One region of the Paraburkholderia sp. GAS448 genome, then DNA from elsewhere that is predicted to be linked to it. Evidence: predicted binding sites of a transcription regulator. Region 1 holds the regulator's gene; the other holds the start of a gene.
The links. The regulator LexA, encoded in region 1, represses DNA repair genes until DNA is damaged. The targets are predictions, from matches to a motif close to ACTGTATNNNNATACAGT.

Region 1 (4,420 bases):
TGCGCTGCGGTGCGGATCTCGCACTGGACCTGAAAGCGGAAACGCATCTGCTGTCCGTGGTCGACATGAGATCGAGCATCGCACAAAGCGCGGGCCTGCTGACCGATGTCGCATGCGGTCGTTTCGAAGAAACGGCCCGCGAAATTCTTCAGGAAGGCGTGAACTGGTTGACCGAGCGCGGCGTACAGGCTCATGGCCACTTTGCGTTTGGTCATCCGATCGACGAAATCGCCAATCTCGCGAACGAACTGCAAGTGGACCTCGTGGTGGTGGGCCATCGTTGCCGGACGGGACTCTCGCGATGGTGGATGGGTGCGGGCAATACGCCGCTTCTCGACCGGGTCTCCTGCAGCATTCTGGTGGCCTGTTCCTCAGCCGCCGAACAGAAGCAGGAGGCTGCCGCTGCGGCCTCCACGACTACAGCCGCCTGACGTCACGCTGCGTGACATCAGGCACGTATTACGTCAGCCATTCAGATCAATGGCTGACAGCTTCCATGAAAACAGACCGTCGCGGCGCAGGATGGCCGAATAATGCGTATCGCCGACACCGTGCTGATACGTAACGACGAACTCGTTGATCCCGCGATAACCCGCCGTGGTCTGCGGGGGTTGCGGCGGGGTCGGCTGCTCTGAAGACGACGGTGCAGCGGGTGGCGCAGGCGAGGGCGCTTGCGTTGCTCCCGCCGTTCCTGCTGAGCCTGCCGATCCGGACGGTTCATTCGATGCCGCCGATGGCGGCTCCGGTGGTCGCTCGCCGGGCTCGCCGCGCGGCGGCATGCCGTTCAACAGTGCCGCGACGCCATCCGGCGTTGCATAGGCATCCACCAGCGGACCGATCAAGGCCACGCCTATCATTGCGCCGATGGCGGCCAACGGATTCCCGTTGTGCTGCCCGTCGAGACGCCGCACGAGCAAGCCAGTCACCTGTTGTTTCAGACTGTCGCGCAGCGCCGGGAAGTCGACATATTCGTTGACCGTTTCCGCATCGCGCGCGTCGGCCGCGCGCTTGAGACGGTTGAGCGCGATATAGGGCGAGGCGTAGCCGTATATGAGCGCTGCCACAACCACGACCACAAGGGCCGCAATCGCCAGCGACCGAAAAGGACGGTGCTTCTTCTTTGGAGGTGCTGAAACAGCCATGGGGGGTGGGCCTCTGTCAGATGTGATCTAACGTTGACCGCAACCATGTGGAAACGATCCCCTGAGCCGCAAGTCGGGCCGGGCCACGACGCAGTCGCAGCGTATCTGCGGCGCAATCGCCTCCGGCCCGTGGGTCATCGGAACAGCGCCTATCACTCGAACAGTGCGCCTTGCACGCCGGCCCGCTCTTCGGCGATGCAGCGGTCGATCATGCGGCAGACCGCATCCACTGTACCCACCATGATGAGCCGCGACGGTCCGTGATAGACGCGCACCGGTGCACGCCTTGCGGGTTCCGCGTTAAGTCCGGAATTCAGCGATACCCGCGCGAAGGCCGGCAGGGCGGACGGCAGGCGCGAAGCACTGGACGCCTCGGCTGTCGCGTCGCGCCCGAAGAGCGACGGCGTGGGAATTGCCTCGAGCGGTGCGCATGGGACGATGTTGCGCAGATGACGCAGACGGCCGAACTGGCGAAACGGGATCAGGCGGGCAAGGCGTTCCATGAGACTCTCCTGGCGAGATTCAGAATTCGGTCGGGCGAATCAGCCCAACCGCAATGCCTTCGAGCGCAAATTCGGCGCTGCCGGCCTGTACAAAGATGTTTTCGTAGTCCGGGTTCTCGGCGATCAGCTCGATGCCGTCTGGCCGGCGCTTCAGCCGCTTCACCGTGACATCGTCGCCGAGCCGCGCGACGATGATCTGGCCGTCTTTCGCTTCGCTCTTCTTTTGAACGGCCAGCAGATCGCCGTCGAAGATGCCCGCGTCCCGCATCGACAGCCCACGTACTTTCAGCAGGTAATCCGGTTTGCTCGAGAAGAGCGCCGGGTCGCACGCGTAGTGCTGCGAGATGTGCTCCTGAGCCAGGATCGGGCTGCCGGCCGCCACCCGGCCGATCAGCGGCAGCGACAGCTGCATGATGCTCGAGTGCGGAAGTGTGAACTGATAGGGGCTGTCGTCCGAGCCGGACAGCAGCCTGATGCCGCGCGAAGCGCCCGCGGCCAGTTCGATCACGCCCTTGCGCGCCAGTGCGCGCAGATGCTCTTCCGCCGAGTTGGCCGAGCTGAAACCGAGTTCGGCGGCAATTTCCGCGCGGGTGGGCGGAAAGCCCGTGCGCTCGATGGCCCGGCGAATCAGATCGAAAACCTGCTGCTGTCGTGCGGTGAGTTTGGTCATGGCGCCACTGTATGGATAGACAGGTGACTGTATTTTTATACAGTATCCGACGCATTTCAAGCTTTACTTTAGGTTCGGCTCCGGCGGTGTCGTTGTAACGCCGGTTTCGGACGTCGTCACAGACGTTTTCGTGCTGGAACGCCGCGCCCGTCTGTCATTAGCACTTTTTCGTATTAAAAAATGAAGAACAATTATTTTTAATGATGAAAGCCGTTCGATAGACTGGCCCGCAATCGATGCAAACCAACGCTGCATCAACACAAAGAACACGGAGAAAGCGGATGGTCGGATATTCGGGGCTGGCAGGCAGGACGCGCAAAGTCGTAACGGCACTTGCGCTGGGTATCTCGGCGGCGGCGGGTTTCGCCGGCCACGCCCAGGCGGCGGATGGAACGCTCCTCAATGTGTCGTACGACCCGACGCGCGAGCTGTATCAGGATGTCAATCAGGCGTTTGGCAAGGAGTGGAAGGCAAAGACCGGTGAATCGGTCACCTTCAGGCAGTCGCACGGCGGCTCGGGCGCGCAGGCGCGCTCGGTGCTAGACGGTCTGCAGGCGGACGTCGTGACGCTCGCGCTCGCTTACGACATCGACGCGCTCGCCGGCAAGGGTCTCATCGACAAGGGCTGGCAGAAACGTCTGCCGGATAACGCATCGCCGTACACGTCGACCATTGTGTTTCTCGTGCGCAAGGGCAACCCGAAGCACATCAAGGACTGGGACGACCTGATCAAGCCGGGCGTATCGATCGTGACGCCGAACCCGAAAACTTCCGGCGGCGCCCGCTGGAACTACCTGGCCGCGTGGGCCTACGCCGCGCATCTGCCGGGCGGCAACGACCAGAAGGCGAAGGAATTCGTCAGCAAGCTTTACAGGAATGCAGGCGTACTCGACTCGGGTGCCCGCGGCGCCACGACCAGCTTCGTGCAGCGCGACATCGGCGACGTACTGATCGCGTGGGAAAACGAGGCGTTTCTGTCGCTGAAGGAATTCGGACCGGACCGGTTCGAGATCGTCGTGCCTTCGGCGAGCATCCTGGCCGAGCCGCCGGTTGCCGTGGTGGACAAGGTGGTCGACAAACACGGCACGCGCAGGCTCGCCGAGGCGTACCTGAACTTCCTCTATAGCGACGAAGGTCAGGAGATCGCCGCGAAGAACTTCTACCGACCGCGTTCGAACAAGGTGCCGGCCGCGCTCACGTCGAAGTTTCCGAAGTTGAAGCTGTACACGGTGGACGACAGCTTCGGCGGCTGGGCGAACGCGCAGAAGACGCACTTCGCAGATGGCGGCATCTTCGATTCGATCTATCAGCCGCAGTGATCGAGTAACAAGGGCATTCAGCATGACGACGTTGACCTTCCGCAAGCCGGGCGCGTTACCCGGCTTCGGCCTGACACTCGGCATCACGGTGGCGTATCTGAGCCTCGTGGTGCTGATCCCGCTGGCGGCGACCTTCCTGAAGACCGCCACCCTCGACTGGGAGCAGTTCGTGCGCGCCGTCGCGTCGCCGCGGGTGCTCGCGTCGTACCGGCTGACCTTCCTTGCCGCACTCGGCGGCGCGTTGATCAACGCAGTATTCGGCTTTCTGGTCGCATGGGTGCTGGTGCGCTATACGTTTCCGTTCAAGCGGATCGTCGATGCGGTCGTCGATCTGCCGTTCGCGCTGCCGACCTCGGTCGCGGGCATTTCGCTCGCCGCGGTCTACTCCAGCAACGGCTGGCTTGGACAGTTTCTCGTGCCGCTCGGCATCAAGATCGCGTTCACCCCTTTAGGTGTGCTGGTGGCGCTGACGTTTATCGGTCTGCCGTTCGTCGTGCGCACCGTGCAGCCGGTGCTCGAAGACTTCGAGCGCGAGCAGGAAGAGGCCGCCGCGTGCCTCGGCGCGTCGCGCTGGCTGACGTTCCGGCGCGTCGTGCTGCCGTCCGTGCTGCCGGCGCTCCTGACCGGATTCGCACTGGCCTTCGCCCGCGCGCTCGGCGAATACGGGTCGGTGATCTTCATTGCCGGGAACGTGCCGATGAAGTCCGAAATCACCTCGCTGCTCATCATCACGAAGCTCGAACAGTATGACTACGCGGGCGCCACGGCGCTGGCCGTGGTCATGCT
Region 2 (4,420 bases), on a different contig from region 1:
GGTGCCTGGAGGGCGTCAGTTAGGGTAAGTCCCGTGCACGTTCCAGCAGCCTCAAACTGACACGGACGAGTGTTCCGGCAAGTCGCGGCGACGTTTGATAGACGTTGTCGTCGATGCTGAGCGTGCCGCCGTGCATCGTCGCTATCTCGCGCACGATCGCGAGGCCGAGCCCGCTGCCATCGCCTTCCCGGCCGAGAATCCGGTAGAAGCGCTCGACCACCCGCTCACGTTCGGCGGCTGGAATGCCCAGTCCGGTGTCCTCGACTTCGATGAGCACGAAGTGTGCCGCCGGATCAGGCCGGACCCGCACCGTAACGCGCCCGCCTTCGGGCGTGTAGCGGATCGCGTTGTCGATGAGGTTCGAGAGCATCTCCCGCAGCATCACCGGATTGCCGTCGACTTCGATGCGCTCGTCCGGCTCGTCGGGTCCTTCGTAGCCGAGATCCATCTGTCGGGCGAGCGCGGCCTGCACCCAGTCCCGCACCGCGCTGCGTGCAACTTCCGTCACCTCCACGGGGGAGAAAATCTGCCCTGACATGCGGTTTTCCGCACGCGCCAATGCCAGCAGTTGCGTGACGAGCCGCGCCGCGTGCTCGGAACTGGTCGCGATCTGTTCGAGCGAGCGGTGCACTTCTGCCGATGCATCCTGGCGCAACGCCAGCTCGGCCTGCGTCCGCAGGCCGGCCAGCGGGGTTTTCATCTGATGCGCGGCATCGGCGATGAAGCGCTTTTGCAGCTCCATGTTCTGTTCGAGGCGAGTCAGCAGGTCGTTGAACGAGGTCACGAGCGGTTCGATTTCCGGCGGGGCGCGCCGGGCTTCGAGCGGAGACAGATCGTCGGGCCGGCGCGCGCGAATGTTCGATTGCAGCGCGTGCAACGGGGCGAGCCCGCGCGACAGTCCGAACCACACGAGCAGGATCGCGAGCGGCAGGATCACGAACTGCGGCAGGATCACGCCCTTGATGATGTCGTTGGCGAGCTGGCTGCGCTTGTCGAGCGTTTCGGCGACCTGCACCAGCACCGGCTGCGCGCCGGGCGTCTGCGGAAACTCGACGGTCGTGTAGGCGACCCGGATGTCGTTGCCGCGCAGCACGTCGTCGCGGAATTCGACGAGGCCCGGCTGCGGCCGGTCGTCCTCATGCGGCAGCGGCATGTCGTGGTCGCCGCTCACCAGTTCGCCGCGCGTGCCGAGCACCTGATAGAACACGCTATCTATATTGTCGGCACGCAGGAAGTCGCGCGTCGAATCGGGCAGCGACAGTTCGGCGACGCCATTGACCGGATGAATCTGCCGCGCCAGCACGTATGCGTCGGTTTCGAGCGCGCGGTCGAACGGCCCGTTTGCAATCGACTTGGCGACCAGATACGTCACAGCAATGCTCATCGGCCACAGCAGCAGGAGCGGCGCGAGCATCCAGTCGAGAATTTCACCGAACAGCGAGCGCGGGCGCGCGTCGGCGGCGGCTTCGGTTTCGTCCGGTGGGGCGAACGGATTCGCGTAGCGGGCGTCGCGGGCCTCGTCGTCGAGATTCGCGACGGGCGGCGCAGGGTGCCCGGCTTGCTCCGCGGCGTGCTCAGCGCGAGCGGGCATGCGCGATTCCTACTTGAAGTAGTGGCTGGCAGGCATCGCGCCGGGAGCCGGGGAAGAGGGCGAGGCAGGCGTTGGGGACGCGGGCGCCGGCGCCGCTTTCTCCAGGCAATAGCCTAGGCCGCGCACGGTGATGATGCGCACGCCGCTCGGCTCGATCTTTTTGCGCAGGCGGTGCACGTAGACTTCGATGGCGTTGTTGCTGACTTCCTCGCCCCATTCGCACAGGTGATCGACGAGCTGTTCCTTGGACACCAGCCGCCCGATCCGTTGCAGCAACACTTCGAGGAGGCCGAGCTCGCGGGCGGACAGATCGATCACCTGGTCGTTGACATAGGCGATGCGTCCGACCTGGTCGAACGACAGCGAGCCGTGCTTCACCACCGTCGGGCCCCCGCCTGCCCCACGGCGCGTGAGGGCGCGCACGCGGGCTTCGAGTTCGTTGAGGGCGAACGGCTTGGCCATATAGTCGTCGGCGCCCAGGTCGAGGCCCTTGACGCGCTGGTCGACGCTGTCGGCTGCCGTCAGGATCAGCACGGGCAGATTCGAGTTGCGCGCGCGCAGGCGCTTCAGCACTTCGAGCCCCGACATGCGCGGCAGGCCGAGATCGAGAATCAGGAGATCGAACGTCTGCATCGACAGCGCGGTATCGGCTTCGACGCCGTTCTTCACGTGGTCGACAGCATAGGCCGATTGGCGGAGTGATCGGACGAGGCCGTCCGCGAGTATGCTGTCATCTTCGGCAATGAGAATTCGCATGATGCGTTGAGGCTCTGGCATTGCCCGCGTCGTGGTATCGCCTGGCGCGCGGCGGTCTCCGAAAGTATTTGTCGTGGCGGCAAGTTTTCGCACGCGAGTTTTCGTACGTGTAGCGAAGCATGCGAATCGTGCTTGCCAAAACCACTGTTTTTTTATACAGTGTCTGCGTTCAGTGCGTTGCCTTGTGAAAGGGTTCCATACCCGGGGGCGGCACATCTGCCTCAGACGCCGTTCATCATAGCAAAGGACGATTCATGGAAGAAAGCAAGAAAGGCCCGGCTGGACTGACTGCTGAAAAGAGCAAGGCGCTCGCTGCCGCGCTCGCGCAGATTGAAAAGCAGTTCGGCAAAGGGTCGGTCATGCGGCTCGGCGCGGGCGAGGTAATGGAAGACATCCAGGTGGTCTCCACAGGATCACTCGGTCTCGACATCGCATTGGGCGTCGGCGGTTTGCCGCGGGGGCGCGTGGTCGAAATCTACGGGCCGGAATCGTCGGGTAAAACGACGCTGACGCTGCAGGTTATTGCCGAAATGCAGAAGATCGGCGGCACGGCGGCGTTCATCGATGCGGAGCACGCGCTCGATATCCAGTACGCCAACAAGCTTGGCGTGAACGTATCCGATCTGCTGGTTTCGCAGCCGGACACGGGTGAGCAGGCCCTTGAAATCGCCGACGCGCTCGTGCGTTCGGGTTCGATCGACATGATCGTGATCGACTCGGTCGCGGCACTCGTGCCGAAGGCTGAAATCGAAGGCGAAATGGGTGACTCGCTCCCGGGTCTGCAGGCACGTCTGATGTCGCAGGCACTGCGTAAGCTCACGGGCACGATCAAGCGCACGAACTGCCTCGTCATCTTCATCAACCAGATCCGTATGAAGATCGGCGTGATGTTCGGTAACCCGGAAACCACGACGGGCGGCAATGCGCTCAAGTTCTACGCGTCGGTGCGTCTGGACATCCGCCGTATCGGTTCGATCAAGAAGAACGACGAAGTGATCGGCAACGAAACGCGAGTGAAGGTCGTCAAGAACAAGGTCTCGCCTCCGTTCCGCGAAGCGATCTTCGACATCCTGTACGGCGAAGGTATCTCGCGTCAGGGCGAAATCATCGATCTCGGCGTGCAGGCGAAGATCGTCGACAAGGCAGGCGCCTGGTACAGCTACAGCGGCGAACGTATCGGCCAGGGCAAGGACAATGCGCGCGAATTCCTGCGCGAGAATCCGGACATCGCACGTGAAATCGAGAATCGCATCCGCGAATCGCTCGGTGTGAACGCGATGGCGGACGCGGTCGTGACGGGCGTCGAAGTCGCGGACGAAGAGGAGTAAGCGTCGCGTGATACGCAAGGGTCGGCCTGTATCACACGCAGGGCATGATGCGGGCGACCCGCGTGATGGTGTTGTGGTTGAGCCGCGCGAAAGTGGCTCTTCACACCCGTCAAGTCCTTCACGGCGAACGGCGCCGGATTCGTCCGGCCCGGCCTTATCGTCAGGCGACTTGTCTGCCTCTTTACCTGCCTCTGTACCTGTCCCTGCCTCGTTAGGGTCTTCGCAGGATTCATTCGATCCGTTCGAATCCTTCGATGCACATGATCGGGTTGCAGGACGCCTTTCGTCCGGCAGTGCCCGAACTGGCGCTGCATCGGATCAAGCACCCGAAGAAAGCACCTACACCCGGTCGCGCCGCGGATCTGGTGACGCGCCGGCTACCGGCAAACAACGCGCTTCAAACTCCCAACGTCCTGCCCCCTCGTTGAAAGGCCGTGCTCTCGGCTATCTGTCACGCCGCGAATACAGCCGTGCCGAACTGTCGAGAAAACTGGCGCCCTATGCGGAAGAACCGGATGCGCTCGAACCGGTTCTCGACGCGCTCGAGCGCGAAGGCTGGCTATCGGACTCCCGGTTTGCCGAAAGCCTGATTCATAGGCGTGCGTCGCGTCTCGGCACAAGCCGGATCGTCAATGAACTGAAGCGTCATGCGGTCGGCCAGACGTTGATCGAAGAAGCCGGCGCCCAGTTGCGCGAGACCGAGCTGGCTCGCGCGCAAGCGGTATGGCGCAAGAAATTCGGTCAC

Region 2: recA (recombinase RecA) is a predicted target of LexA. The motif match lies at 2,491-2,508, and genes of this name have one in related genera.

The regions. Positions count from the first base shown of each region.
Region 1 is NZ_JBNDKT010000003.1:434,787-439,206, forward strand. Features, by position in the region: gene P3T23_RS08400 (universal stress protein) at 1-431, shown strand, start outside; gene P3T23_RS08405 (DUF2939 domain-containing protein) at 465-1,142, opposite strand; gene P3T23_RS08410 (hypothetical protein) at 1,295-1,645, opposite strand; gene lexA (transcriptional repressor LexA) at 1,665-2,315, opposite strand; gene P3T23_RS08420 (sulfate ABC transporter substrate-binding protein) at 2,597-3,634, shown strand; gene cysT (sulfate ABC transporter permease subunit CysT) at 3,657-4,420, shown strand, end outside.
Region 2 is NZ_JBNDKT010000015.1:1,067-5,486, reverse strand. Features, by position in the region: gene P3T23_RS25155 (sensor histidine kinase N-terminal domain-containing protein) at 20-1,591, opposite strand; gene P3T23_RS25150 (response regulator) at 1,601-2,347, opposite strand; gene recA (recombinase RecA) at 2,602-3,675, shown strand; gene recX (recombination regulator RecX) at 3,683-4,420, shown strand, end outside.